Regions from separate parts of the Agromyces sp. NPDC029043 genome, predicted to be linked through region 2. Evidence: riboswitches for the same ligand, from Rfam matches in the RefSeq annotation. Region 2 holds a riboswitch; the other holds the start of a gene.
What was found. Region 2 has a riboswitch for glycine ahead of gcvT (glycine cleavage system aminomethyltransferase GcvT). Riboswitches for the same ligand answer to the same signal wherever they lie in the genome.
Positions count from the first base shown of each region.

Region 1: it holds a riboswitch for glycine, as region 2 does, so the genes downstream of both, gcvP (aminomethyl-transferring glycine dehydrogenase) here and gcvT (glycine cleavage system aminomethyltransferase GcvT) in region 2, are expected to answer to the same signal.

Region 1 is NZ_JBVHVX010000044.1:652-6,623, forward strand. Features, by position in the region: gene ACZ4TW_RS23670 (hypothetical protein) at 1-823, shown strand, start outside; gene ACZ4TW_RS23675 (LLM class F420-dependent oxidoreductase) at 843-1,790, shown strand; gene gcvP (aminomethyl-transferring glycine dehydrogenase) at 1,830-4,718, opposite strand; glycine riboswitch at 4,902-5,014, opposite strand; gene ACZ4TW_RS23685 (MerR family transcriptional regulator) at 5,029-5,670, opposite strand.
Region 2 is NZ_JBVHVX010000021.1:55,410-64,038, forward strand. Features, by position in the region: gene ACZ4TW_RS20240 (MDR family MFS transporter) at 1-503, opposite strand, end outside; gene ACZ4TW_RS20245 (cysteine desulfurase family protein) at 714-1,856, opposite strand; gene nadC (carboxylating nicotinate-nucleotide diphosphorylase) at 1,853-2,734, opposite strand; gene nadB (L-aspartate oxidase) at 2,734-4,338, opposite strand; gene nadA (quinolinate synthase NadA) at 4,340-5,761, opposite strand; gene ACZ4TW_RS20265 (NUDIX hydrolase) at 5,758-6,525, opposite strand; glycine riboswitch at 6,667-6,755, shown strand; glycine riboswitch at 6,757-6,864, shown strand; gene gcvT (glycine cleavage system aminomethyltransferase GcvT) at 6,911-8,092, shown strand; gene gcvH (glycine cleavage system protein GcvH) at 8,148-8,519, shown strand; gene gcvP (aminomethyl-transferring glycine dehydrogenase) at 8,572-8,629, shown strand, end outside.

The DNA of each region.
Region 1 (5,972 bases), on a different contig from region 2:
GCAGTCGTCGATCTGGTCGGCGGAGCTCGCCACCGCCCGCCCCACCGCCCTCGAGGGCGAGCCGTCGTCGTTGGTGACCTCACCGGTCGTCCTGGCGATGTCGCCCGAACTGGCGACGGCGTTCGACGGGCAATTGCAGTGGACGCAGGTCCCCACGCTGCAGGCGCGTAACGACAGCCTCTCCTCCGTCGGCCTGAACGGCATCGGTTCGCTACGTATGGCGATGCCGCGCGGCAGCGGATCGGACGCCACCTCGCTCAGTGCGCAGGCCGTCGCATCCGCGATCACCCGGACCACCGGTCCCCTCTCCGCGGCCGACGCCGCCTCCGATCAGGTCACCACCACCGTGACCGAACTCATCGACGGGGCACCGCAGTCGCCGGACGGCACCCCGACGGGAGCGGCGACATCCATCGCCGACGCCCCGTCCCTGCAGGCAGCGAGCATCCGCGTCGTGCCCATCACCGAGCAGCGTCTTTATCAGCTCACCAAGGATGACGCCACGGCGACATTGGCCGAGGTGGTGCCGGGTGGTCCGACGCCGCTGGCGGATTATCCGGTCATCCGGCTGGCCGGTGATCAGGTGTCCGACGTCGCGAATGCGGCGGTCGCCGAGTTCTTCTCGTTCGCGATGAAGGCCGAGCAGTTGAAGGAGCTGACGCAACTCGGATTCCGTGGCGACGCACCGCTGCCGACAGCCACCGCGACGGTGACCTTCCCCAACACCCGTGACCCGATGCCGGTACCGGAGACCGCGGCGACGATCTCCATCAACCGGCTCGTCTTCGGCCCCGATTCCGCGCCGCGCCCCGCCGGGAGCTGAGGGGCGTAGCGTCGGGGTGGTGACTCTCCTCGGTTATCAGATCCCGAATTTCACCTACCCGGATGTCCGCCCGGATCAGTTGTTCCCGATCATCACGGCGCAGGCCGTCGAAGCGGAGAACTCCGGCTTCGACACCGTCCTGGTGATGGATCACTTCTACCAATTGCCCATTCTGGGCGAACCCGACGAACCGATGATCGAGTGCTACACGCTGCTCGCGGCGCTGGCCCAGCACACCTCGCGGGTGCGGCTGTCGGCGCTGGTCACCGGCAACACCTACCGCAACCCGACGCTGCTCGCGAAGTCGGTCACCGCCCTGGACCTGGTCTCGGCCGGACGCGGTCAACTCGGTATCGGCGCCGGCTGGTTCGAACTCGAACACGATTCTCTCGGTTACGAATTCGGCACCTTCACCGACCGATTCGAGAAACTCGAGGAGGCCCTGCAGATCATTCTGCCGATGCTGCGCGGCGAACGGCCCTCACTCGACGGCAAGCATTATCAGGTCGTGGAGGCGATCAACTCGCCTGCTCCGCTCGGTCGTATCCCGGTGATGATCGGTGGCGGCGGTGAGCGCAAGACGCTGCGGATGGTCGCACAGTACGCAGACGAGTCGAACATCATCTGTGCACCCGCCGAGATCGGCCGCAAACTCGACGCGCTCGCCGGTCACTGCGAGAAGCTCGGCCGCGACCGCGCGGAGATCACGGTCAGCCTGCAGACCTCGGCATGTGTCGCGCCCACCCACGAGCAGGCCGTCGCCGAGTTCGAGGCCTATCTCGCGAGGAATCCGCGTGCCGAGGTCCGACGGTCGTCGACGATTGTCGGCGATCCCGACGAGGTGGCGCAGCGGTTCGCCGACCTCAAGGCCGCCGGCGTGGACGGGTTCACGGTGAACGCTCCGGCGAACGGTCACATCAAGGGACGCGTAAGCCTCCTCGGGGAGACCCTCGCGCCCCTCATCTGACGCACTGCACCGGGCGGTCTACCGGGCCGTCTGCCGCCGCTACTCGCTGAACGCCTCGATCGGCGGGCAGTTGCACACCAGGTTGCGGTCGCCGAACGCACCGTCGATGCGTCGGACACCCGGCCACACCTTGGCGCGAGCGCCGGCCGAGGGCAGACCCGACGGGTAGACCGCGGTCTCGCGGGAGTACGGATGATCCCACTGCGCGACAAGACATTCGGCGGTATGCGGCGCACCACGCAGCGGATTGTCCTCCACCGGCCAGGTGCCCTTGGCGACGTCGTCGATCTCGGCGCGGATGGCGACCATGGCGTCGATGAACGCGTCGAGCTCGTCGAGGTTCTCACTCTCGGTGGGCTCGACCATGAGGGTGCCGGCGACCGGGAAGCTCATCGTCGGTGCGTGGAAACCGTAGTCGGCCAGGCGCTTTGCCACATCGTCGACGGTGACGCCGGTCGCCTTGGTCAGCGGCCGCAGGTCCAGGATGCACTCGTGGGCGACATAACCGACCTCGTCGTCGGCGGCGCCGGCGGCGTGATCGGTGTAGAGCACCGGGTAGTACTCGGCGAGGCGTCGGGCGACGTAGTTGGCCGACGCGATCGCGGTTAGCGTGGCCCGGCGCAAGCCGTCTGCACCCATCATGGCGATGTAGGCGTAGGTGATCGGCAGGATCGACGCCGATCCGTACGGCGCCGCCGCGATCGTCATGTCGCCGGGGAGTTCGTCGGCGAGCGGATGCCCGGGCAGGAACGGCGCGAGGTGATGCCGAACACCGATCGGTCCGACGCCGGGCCCGCCACCGCCGTGCGGGATGCAGAACGTCTTGTGCAGATTCAGGTGGCTGACGTCACCGCCGAATCGGCCCGGACGGGCCAGTCCGACAAGGGCATTGAGGTTCGCACCGTCGACGTACACCTGGCCACCGGCGTCGTGTACCGAGGCGCAGATGTCGGCGATGTCGTGCTCGAAGACACCGTGTGTCGAGGGGTAGGTGATCATCAACGCGGACAGGGTGTCGCGGTGGGCGTCGATCTTGGCGCGCAGGTCGTCGAGGTCGACGTCGCCGTTCTCGCGGCAGCCGACAACCACGACACGCATCCCGGCCATCACAGCCGACGCCGCGTTGGTGCCGTGAGCGCTCGACGGGATCAGACAGACGTCGCGATGATCATGCCCTCGGCTGAGGTGATAGCGGCGGATGGCCAGCAGCCCGGCGTACTCGCCCTGCGATCCGGCGTTGGGCTGCAAGCTGATCCGGTCATAGCCGGTGATGGCGACCAGCCAGCTCTCCAATTCGGTGATCAACTCGCGGATACCCGCGGTGTCTGCGGCGGGCGCGAACGGGTGGAGTTCGGCGAAGCCGGGCCAGGTGATGGGTTCCATCTCCGTAGTCGCGTTGAGCTTCATGGTGCAGGACCCGAGCGGGATCATGCTGCGGTCGAGGGCAATGTCCTTGTCGGACAGGCGGCGCAGATAGCGCAGCATCGCGGTCTCGGTGCGGTAGCGGGTGAACGCCGGATGGGTGAGGTACTCGCTCGTGCGCGTCTCGATGTCCTGGGCGAAGGAGCGCGGCGTGACGTTGCCGGCGCTGAATGCGCCCAGCACCGCGGTGATGTCGGCGTCGGTGGTGGTCTCGTCGCAGGCGATGCCGACGAGATCGTCGTCGACGTGTCGGAGGTTCACGTTGCCGTGCGCCTTGGCGTGATCCACGACGGCCCCGGCCTGTCCCGGAACACGTACGAGGACGGTGTCGAAGAAGGTGGAGTGCTCGATCCGGAATCCGGCGGCGGCCAGACTGTCGGCGACGAGCGCGGCCCGCGCATGGACACGGCGGGCGATGGCGGCCAGGCCGTCGGCACCGTGATACGAGGCGTACATCGCGGCGATCACGGCGAGCAGCACCTGCGCCGTGCAGATGTTACTGGTGGCCTTCTCCCGGCGGATGTGCTGTTCACGGGTCTGCAGCGCAAGGCGGTAGGCGAGGTTGCCGTCGGCGTCCTTCGACACGCCGACGAGGCGGCCGGGTAACTGCCGGGCGTGCCTGCTGTGCACGGAGAGATAGCCGGCGTGGGGTCCGCCGAAGCCCATCGGGACGCCGAAGCGCTGGGTGGTGCCGAAGCAGACATCGGCGCCCTGCTCACCCGGCGGGGTGATGAGCGTCAGGGCGAGCAGGTCGGCGCCGACCGCGACGAGTGCGCCACGCTCATGGGCGGCGTCGATGATCGGTGCGGCGTCGACAACACGGCCCGACGCCCCGGGCACCTGCAGGATCACGCCGAAGAAGTCGCCCTCGGGCAGACCGGCATCGGGCAGCTGCGGATGCAGCGAGGCCTCGACGATCTCGATGCCGAGAGGTTCGGCACGGGTCTCGATGACGGCCCGGGTCTGTGGGAACAGGTCGTCGTCGACGACGAGTCGCTTGGACGACGACTTCACCGCGCGACGCATCAGGGTCATCGCTTCGGCGGCGGCGGTCGCCTCGTCGAGCATCGACGCGTTGGCGACCTCCATGCCGGTCAGGTCGCCGACCATGGTCTGGAAGTTGAGCAGCGCCTCCAGGCGTCCCTGGCTGATCTCCGGCTGGTACGGCGTGTACGCGGTGTACCAGGCGGGATTCTCCAGCACATTGCGGGTGATGACACCGGGCGTGTGGGTCCCGTAGTACCCGAGTCCGATCATCGAGCGTGCGACGGTGTTGGCGTCGGCGAGTGCGGCGAGGCGGGCCAGCGCCTGCGGCTCGGACAGCGGTGCGGGCAGGGCATCGAGCCCGTTGTCGTCGGGATCGTCGGCGATGACTCCGGGAACGACGACGGAGGCGAGCTCATCGAGGGAGCCGACGCCGATCGCGGTGAGGATGCGTGCGGTGTCCTCGGCGTCGGGGCCGACGTGACGGTCGACGAACGTGCGGGACTGCGGAGCGGACGACATGACGGGCGGACCTCTCGCCAGCGATCGGCGGCAGCCGACCGTAGGGTCCTCCCCCTCTGTCATGTTCGGGAGTCGGGCGGTGCCGACCCGGAACGCCTGAGAGATTCAGCCGACCCGGCGTCGTCGTCGGGGCGGCCTTTCACCGTGGGCGGATGAGCGAACCCATCACTTTCCAGAGACGTCGTCTCCATCACGGTCCTGGGTGCCTGAGAGTTTGACGAGGAGGTGTTGCTCCTTCGGCGGCCGGACTCCCCCACCTGACGGTGCGCGGTACGACTCTCTCCCGTGACGGTGCGACGTACCAGCCAGTCTAGCCGGTGCGGCGAGTGCGGCTCTTGCGGCGTGCGGCGAGTTCGTCCTCGGGTGCGGTCTCGCTCACACCGCCGTCGGCGCGCTCGCCGGGGAAATCGGCGATGGTGCCGGTGAGCTCGCGCATCGCGCCGCTCACAGCGATGCCGAATACGCCCTGACCACCCTGCAGGAGATCGACGACCTCTTCGGCGGACGTGCACTCGTAGACCGTCGTGCCGTCGGAGAACAGGGTGATGCGGGCAAGATCTTCGACGCCACGCTTACGCAGGTGATCGACCGCGACACGGATGTTCTGCAGCGAGATGCCGGTATCGAGGAGCCGCTTGACGATCTTGAGGACGAGGATGTCCTTGAAGGAATACAGACGCTGGCTTCCGGAGCCCGCCGCGCCACGGATCGACGGCACGACCAGGCCGGTGCGTGCCCAGTAATCGAGCTGACGGTAGGTGATGCCGGCGATCTGGCAGGCGCTCGGTACGCGGTAGCCGACGAGTTCGTCGGGGACGGTGTCGTTCGGGAAGAGGCCGGGGACGACGTCGTCGAGGCTGCCCTGGGTGGGTGTCGACGGACCTGCGCCACCCGCCTGCTCTGGGGTCGATGCGTCACCGGTCGATGCCGTTTCGGCATCTCGGTCCGCCACCGCATCCCGGTCGAAAGGCTGATCGCCCACTGCAGACTCCTCGCAACGCTCGGATCGGCCTCATCTGTCGAGGTCCGCGTCTCAGAGTACGCCCCTCGGGACCGATCATCTCCCACATCACCACGTCGGCGTGGTGATGCGATGACCGTAGGGCGCCGGACGACCGAGGTTCAACGCGACGCGCCCATCAACCTCAACCTCGACTTGAGATGAAGGTGAACGGTGATCTGTCAGTTGCCGTTTTGTGATGAGCCGGCCCAAAACCGTTGGTCCGGCCGACCTCTGTCTGGACCGACGAAGAA
Region 2 (8,629 bases):
ACGCGACCCATGAAGCGACCGCGGTCGGACGGCGCGACCAGCGTCATCAGCGACGTCATGAGCAGTGGCATCATGATCGCCGTGCCGGTCGCCTGTACGATGCGGGCTCCGAGCAGCACCTCGAACCCCGGTGCAAGGGCCGCGAGCAGCGTGCCGGCCGAGAAGAGGGTCATGGCCGTGCCGAAGATCGGCCGCGTCGGGAAGCGCTGCAGGAGGAAGCCGGTGATCGGGATCACGACGGCCATGGTGAGCATGAAGGCCGTCGTGAGCCACTGCGCCGCCGAGAGCGTGATGTCGAGGTCGTCGACGAGGTGCGGGATCGCGACGCTCATGATCGTCTCGTTGAGGAACACCACGAACGTCGCGGCGAGCAGCAGCCAGATCACGCGGGTGTTGCGGGCGCCGTGCTCGGGCCGCGCGGCGAGTACCTGCTCGTCGAACGCGCGGTCGGCCTCGTCGGGGATTCGGATGGAGTCGGTGCCTGGTGCGGTGCGTTCGGTCACGTGCGCGTCCTTGCTCGTCGTTCGTCTCGTGTCTACGTCGTGTCGATGTCGTGGCGGAATCGCGTCGGTCTGCCGACGGATGAGCGGTCGTCACCGCGATGGCGCGATCGGCGACGAGTACGGGAACCGGCCCGCAGCGCGCGCTATTCCCGTTTCGGCCGACGCATGCTCATGCATCGACCCGGGCGGGCCGCGATGCTCGCGGCGCGCTCAGGCGACGATATCGCGGACCGCCGACACGGCCTGTGCGAGGGCGGCCGCAGCCGTCTCGACATCGGCCCGGTCGGTGCCCGCGCCGAACGAGAACCGCACGGCGGTCTGCGCCACCTCGGGCGGGACGCCCATCGCGGTGAGCACGTGCGACGGCTCGTCGCTGCCCGCGGCACAGGCCGACCCGCTCGACACCACCACGTCGCGTCGCTCGAGCTCGAGCAGTACGGCCTCGCCGCCGGTTCCGGGGAAGACGAACGAGACCGTGCCGGGCAGCCGCTCGACCAGATGACCGGTGGGAACGGCGTCGGGCACCGCGGCGGCGACGAGCTCGCGGAACCGGGTGGTCAGCTCGCCGACGCGCGCCGCGGCATCCGCCCGCTCGGACTCGGCGAGCCGCAGCGCCGTGGCGAACGCGACCGCACCGGCCACGTTCTCGGTGCCCGAGCGTCGACCACGCTCCTGACCGCCGCCGTGCAGCACGGGCTCGAGCGGCAGGCGCCCGCGGACGATCAACGCGCCCGTGCCCTTCGGTGCGCCCACCTTGTGGCCGGCGAGCGACAGCGCGTCGACGCCGAGCGCCGGCATCGACAGCGGCAGCCACCCGGCCGCCTGCACGGCGTCGGTGTGCAGGAGCGCGCCCGCCTCGTGCGCCACGCGAGCGAGCTCGCCGACCGGGTTGACCGTGCCCACCTCGTTGTTCGCGAGCTGCACCGACACGAGCGTCGTGTCGGGGCGGATGACGCGCTCGAGCGCCGCGGGCACGACCATGCCGGTCGCGTCGACGTCGACCTCGTCGACCTCGAACCCGTGCAGGCGGCGCAGCGCGTCGGCCGCCTCGATCACGGCCTCGTGCTCGACGGGCGAGATCACGACGTGCCGGCCGCGCGGGCCGGCCAGCGCGAGCCCCTTCACCGCGAGGTTGTCGGCCTCGGTGCCGCCCGACGTGAACACGACGTCGCCCGCGCGGGCGCCGACCACGGCCGCGACCTCATCCCGCGCCCACGCCAGGGCGCGAGCCGCCTCCTCGCCGATGCCGTGGCGGCTCGACGGGTTGCCGAAGGCACCCGTCAGGTACGGCCACATCGCCTCGAGCGCCTCCCGGCGGACGGGCGTGGTGGCGGCGTGATCGGCGAAGATCACGTCGACCTCCGCGCCGCGCCGTCCGGTGCCTCGATCACGACATCGAGCCCGAGGTCGAGCGCCCGGGCGGAGTGGGTCAGCGCGCCGACCGAGATGACGTCGACGCCGGTCGCCGCGATCGCGGCGACCGTGTCGAGGTTCACGCCGCCGGAGGCCTCGACGATCGCGCGGCCCGCGATGAGCTCGACGCCCGCGCGCAGGTCGTCGATCGTGAAGTTGTCGAGCATGATCGTGTCGGCGCCGCCCGCGAGCACCGGGGCGATCTGGTCGAGGCGGTCGACCTCGACCTCGAGGTGCGCGGTGTGCGGCATCCGCTCGCGCGCGTCGCGGAGCGCCGTGGCCAGGTCGGCGCCGCCCGCGGTGAGCACCGCGAGGTGGTTGTCCTTGGCCATGATCGCATCGGAGAGCGAGCGCCGGTGGTTGCGTCCGCCGCCGTCGCGGACGGCCTGCCGTTCGAGGCTGCGCAGGCCGGGGGTGGTCTTGCGGGTGTCGACGATGCGTGCGCGAGTGCCCGCGACGGCGTCGACGTAGCGTGCCGTGAGCGTCGCGACTCCCGACATCCGCTGCACCAGGTTGAGCGCGACACGCTCGGCGCGCAGGATGCCGCGCGCCGGGCCGTGCACGCGCGCGAGCACGTCGCCCGCCGCGAACCGCTCGCCGTCGTCGGCGACCACGTCGACCTCGATCGCCGCGTCGACCAGCCGGAACGCCGCCTCGACGACGCGCGCGCCGCTGAACACGCCGGGCTCGCGCGCCACCAGCTCGGCCGTGGCCGCCGCCGACTCGGGGATGAGCGTCTCGCCCGTGAGGTCGCCCCACGGCGCGTCCTCGTCGAGCGCCATGAGCGCGACGCGCTCGATCTCGCGGGGTTCGGTCATCAGGCGGCCTCTCGTTCGGGCTCGGCGACGGATGCCGCGTCGGTGCGCGTGTGCGCGCCGACGCTGCAGGTGCGGGCGAGCGCGGCGGCCACGGTGAGGCGCGCGAGCTCGAGCAGGTTGCGGTCTTCCGCGGAGCGGCGGTCGACGGGCTCGGGTGCGTGCCATCCGTCGAGCCGAGCGGATGCCGCGGCGAGCCCCTTCGCGTCGCGCTCGAGTCCGACCTGGTCCCACATGAGCTGCTGCAGCTCGCCCCGGTCCACCGCCGCGCTCGCGCCCGACGCGGTCGTGCCGTCCATCCCGGCGGATATACGATCCACCACCCCGTCGATCCCGGCCTCGTCACCGGCGCGTCGGATCGTATATCCGCCGATCTGGACGGGGGCGGTACCGGCCGGGGCGGCGGGGGCCGTGGCGCGGGTGGGAAGGGACGGCGCGGCCGCCAGGTCACGGGCGGCGCGCTCGGCGAACACGGCACCCTCGAGCAGCGAGTTCGAGGCGAGCCGGTTCGCCCCGTGCACGCCCGTGCGGGCGACCTCGCCCACGGCCCAGAGGCCGGGCAGGCTCGTGCGGCCGTCGAGGTCGGTGACGACGCCGCCCATGGCGTAGTGCGCGGCGGGCACCACGGGGACGGGCTCGCGCGACCAGTCGAAGCCCGCCGCTCGGCACGCGGCATCGATGCCCGGGAACCGGGCGGCGAGCCGCTCGGCGCCGAGGTGCGTCGCGTCGAGCCCGACCGGGACGCCGCCCTGTTCGGCCATGCGTCGCCACACGGCGCGCGCGACGACGTCGCGCGGCGCGAGCTCGGCCCGCGGATCGACGTCGAGCAGGAATCGGCGGCCCGCGGCATCGCGCAGCACCGCGCCCTCGCCGCGGACGGCCTCGGAGATGAGCGGCGTGCCGGGGACCGCGAGCGCGGTCGGGTGGAACTGCACGAACTCGAGGTCGGCGACCTCGGCGCCCGCGCGCGCGGCCGCGGCGACTCCGTCGCCGGTCGCGACATCGGGGTTCGTCGTATGCCGGTACAGGCATCCGGCGCCGCCGGTCGCGAGCACGACCGCGTCGGCGCGCAGCTCGCGGGGCGCGCCATCCGCCCGGTCGCCGGGCACGACCCGGATGCCGACGACACGGCCGTGCTCGACCACGAGATCGGCGAGCGTCGTGTGCTCGAGCACGCGAACGGCACGACGTCGGACGGTGGCGACGAGTGCGGCCTGGATGGCCGCCCCCGTGCGATCGCCACCGGCGTGGAGGATGCGCGCACGGGAATGCGCCGCCTCGAGGCCCCGAGCCAGCCCGGACTCGTCGCGGTCGAACGCGACGCCGAAGCGGATGAGGTCGCGGATGCGCGCCGGACCGTCGTCGGTGAGCACGCGCACCGCGGCCGCCTCGCTGAGGCCCGCGCCGGCGGCGATCGTGTCGGCCGCGTGGCGCGACGCCGCGTCGCCCGCGAAGATCGCCGCGGCGATGCCGCCCTGCGCCCACGGCGTCGCGCCGTCGCCGATCGCCGCCTTCGTCACCACGGAGACGTCGCAGCCCGCCTCGGCGGCCCGGATCGCCGTCCACAGCCCCGCGATGCCGGAGCCGACGACGAGCACGCGGGTCATGTCAGGCCCCGACCGGCGCGCCCGCGGCATCGGCCGCCCGCGCACGGCTCGCCGCCGCGATCGTCGAGCCCGCGGGAACCGGCACCGAGGCCGGCGGCTTGGCCGCGAGCATGCGCTCGAGCGCCACGCGCGCGGGCTCGGCGACGTCGTCATCCACCTCGATGCGGTTCACGACCCGGCCCGCGACGAGCTCCTCGAGCACCCACGCGAGGTAGCCCGGGTGGATCCGGTACATCGTCGAGCACGGGCACACCACCGGGTCGAGGCAGAAGATGGTGTGCTCGGGGTGCTCGGCGGCGAGGCGCTGCACGAGGTTGATCTCGGTGCCGATGGCGAAGGTCGAGCCGGCCGGCGCCGCCTGGATGGCCTTGACGATGAAGTCGGTCGACCCCGCGGCATCGGCCGCGTCGACGACCGGCATCGGGCACTCGGGATGCACGATGACCTGCACGCCAGGGTGCTCGGCGCGGGCCTGCGCGATCTGCTCGACCGTGAAGCGCTTGTGCACCGAGCAGAACCCGTGCCACAGGATGACGCGGGCGTCCTGCAGCTCCTCGGCCGTGCTGCCGCCGAGCGGCTTACGCGGGTTCCACATGGGCATGGCCTCGAGCGGCACGCCCATGGCCTTCGCGGTGTTGCGGCCGAGGTGCTGGTCGGGGAAGAACAGCACGCGCCGCCCGCGCTCGAACGCCCACTCCAGCACGGTCGTCGCGTTCGACGAGGTGCAGACGATGCCGCCGTTGCGGCCGACGAAGCCCTTGAGCGCCGCCGACGAGTTCATGTAGGTGACGGGGATGACGGGCACCCGGCCCGACGCGTCGGTCGCCGTCAGGTCGCCGTAGACCTCCTCGAGCTGCTCCCAGCACTCCTCGACGCTCGACGTGTCGGCCATGTCGGCCATCGAACAGCCGGCGGCGAGGTTCGGCAAGATCACGGCCTGGTCGGGGCGCGAGAGCATGTCGGCGGTCTCAGCCATGAAGTGCACGCCGCAGAACACGATGGCCTCGGCGGCGGGCCGGGTCATCGCCGCGTTCGCGAGCTGGAACGAGTCGCCCGTGAAGTCGGCGTGCTGCACGACCTCGTCGCGCTGGTAGAAGTGGCCGAGCACGACCACGCGGTCGCCGAGCGTGGCCTTCGCGGCGCGGATGCGCTCGTCGAGCTCGGTGCCGGACGCCTCCCGGTACTCGGACGGCAGGGCGCCCTGGCGGGGCGAGCCGGTGGGGATCACGTCGCCCATCGACGAGCCCGGTCCGTAGCCGACCGGCCCGCGGTCGAACTCCCAGGGGCCCTTCGCGAGGTCGGGCGTGCAGGTCGAGCCCGCCGTGGACCCGGTCGTGATGAGCCGGATGGCGCGGTCGACGGATGCCGCCGCGCGCGTGGCGTCGCCGGTGGCGGGTGCGGTGACGGGCAGGGTGGTGCTCATTCCGGGGTGTCCTTGCTGTCGGTGCCGGGTCGAGGATCGGTGGTGGCGGATGCCGCGTCGCGCGGCGCCGCAGGCGCCGGTGAGGGCGGCGCCGCGGGGGAGTGGGCGGGATCGAAGCGGTAGAGCGCCGGCGGGCGATGCCGCGTGCCGGACAGTCGCTCGCCGGTGTCGACGAGCGTGCCGGAGGCCTCGACCGTGCGGCGGAAGTTGGCCGGGTCGAGGCGGCGACGCAGCACGGCCTCGTGCACGCCCCGGAGCTCGGCCATCGTGAACCGCTCGGGCAGCAGCGCGTGCGCGATGCGCGAGTACTCGAGCTTGGTGCGCAGCCTCGTGAGCGCGTAGTCGATGATCGCGGCGTGGTCGAAGGCCAGGTCGGGCAGGTCGTCCTCGTCGAACCATCGGACGTTCTCGTCGGAGACGGCCCGCTCGACCTCGTCGGAGTGCACGAGCGCCCAGTACACGACCGACACGACGCGCTCGCCGGGCGAGCGGTCGGGCTCGCCGAAGGTGTAGAGCTGCTCGAGGTAGCGGGGAGCGAGGCCCGTCGTCTCGGCGAGCGTGCGTGCGGCGGCGGCGGCGAGCGACTCGTCGACGGGGAGCCACCCGCCGGGGAGCGCCCAGCGGCCGAGTCCGGGCTCGCGCAGCCGCCGGACGAGCGGGATCCTCAGGCTGGGGCGAACGGCGCCGTCGCCGTCGGCCTCGGGCGAGATGGCGAAGATGACGGTGGAGACGGCCAGGCGCGCCTGCGCGTCGTGCTGCGACATCCGCTCGCCTCTCGCTCGAACGACCACTCAGAGTCACGCCGACTCTAAGTCACGATGCCGACAGCTTACAGTCACGGTGACCCGAACGCGAATCGTGTGACGCACCCTGTAGACTGCGAGCACAATCGCATACCGGGCCATCGACGCATCGCGGGAGAGCCGGCACCATCCGGCACCGAAGGAGCAAGCCTCCCCGCCAATCTCTCAGGTCGCATCACCGCGATGACGAGGCCGACTCTGGAAAGCGGATGACGCGCAGGCGCCATCCCGCCGAAGGTGAAAGCACAGCTCCCCACGGGCGCGATGCGAAGCTCTCAGGCCCATGACAGAGGGGGAGTTCTCGAGCGGCGCACCGCCGCGCCATCCGCGCGATCCTGGAGAACTCGTGACCGACGCAACCGGCACCACCACCGACCCCGGCACCACCGAGCGACGCAGTCCCCTCGACGAGGTGCACCGTTCCGAGGGCGCCTCGTTCACCGACTTCGCCGGCTGGCAGATGCCGGTGCGCTATTCGAGCGACCTCGCCGAGCACCACGCCGTGCGACAGCACGCGGGCCTCTTCGACCTGTCGCACATGGGCGAGATCGTGGTCGTCGGGCCCGAGGCCGCCGCGTCGCTCGACTACGCGCTCGCCGGCAAGCTGTCGGCCATCGCCGAGGGCCAGGCGAAGTACTCGCTCCTGCTCGGCCGCGACGGCGGCGTCATCGACGATCTCGTCGTCTACCGCACCGGCGCCGACCGCTACATGGTCGTGGCGAACGCGTCGAACCGCGAGGTCGTCGCCGAGGAGCTCCGCAGCCGCACCGCGCCGTTCGAGACCGAGGTGTTCGACGAGTCCGACGACATCGCGCTCATCGCGCTGCAGGGTCCCGACGCGCTCGAGGTGCTGCAGCAGACCGAGGGGTTCGGCATCGACGGCCCCGGCAACGACGGCGAGGACTTCGTCGACGCGGTCGCCGCGCTCAAGTACTACCGGGCCATCCCGGCCACGTGGGAGGGCGAGCCCGTGCTCGTCGCGCGCACCGGGTACACCGGCGAGGACGGCTTCGAGCTCTACGTCGCGCCCGACCGCGCGAAGCGACTCTGGGAGGCGCTGCGCGAGACCGGCGGGCCCCGCGTCGTGCCGTGCGGGCTCGCGAGCCGCGACACGCTGCGCCTCGAGGCGGGCATGCCGCTCTACGGGCACGAGCTGAGCCGCGACATCCTGCCGGTGCAGGCCGGCCTGGGCCGCGTCGTCGCCCTCGCCAAGGAGGGCGACTTCGTCGGGCGGTCCGCGATCGAGCAGGGGCCGGCCGAGGGCGCGCCCGTGCTCGTCGGGTTGGCCGCCGAGGGGCGCCGCGCGCCGCGCGCCGGCTACGCCGTGTTCGACGGCGACGGCGACGACGCCCGCGAGGTCGGCGAGGTCACCTCCGGCGCGCTCTCGCCCACGCTCGGGCACCCCGTGGCGATGGCGTTCGTGTCGCCCGAGCTGTCGGAGCCGGGCACCCGCCTGTTCGTCGACGTCCGCGGCACGCGCGTCGCGGCATCCGTCAGGGCCCTGCCGTTCTACAAGCGCGGCGCCTGAGCGCCCCGACCACGACCGCACCGCACCGCACCGCACGACACCAGAGGAGCATCCGATGACCGACCAGGCCGAGCTGCAGTACACCGCCGAGCACGAATGGGTGAAGGTCGATGGCGAGACCGTCACCATCGGCATCACCGACTACGCCGCCGAGAAGCTCGGCGACGTCGTCTACGTCGACCTGCCGTCCGCGGGCACCGCCATCACCGCCGGCACCGTCGTCGGTGAGATCGAGTCGACCAAGTCGGTCGGCGAGCTGTTCGCGCCGGTCGACGGCGAGGTCGTCGAGTCGAACCAGGCCGTCGTCGACTCGCCCGAGCTCGTCAACAGCGACCCGTTCGGCGAGGGATGGCTCATCAAGGTGACCGCCGCGTCGCTGCCGACGCTCCTCAGCCACGACGAGTACCGCGCCCTCACGGGCGAGTAGGTCTCGTACGCGGGCCGCGCCCGCTCCTCGACCGACGAACACAAGGAAGACGATGACCGCCAGCACCTCCCCGGCCTTCGACGTCGACGCCTTCGGGCGCCGGCACATCG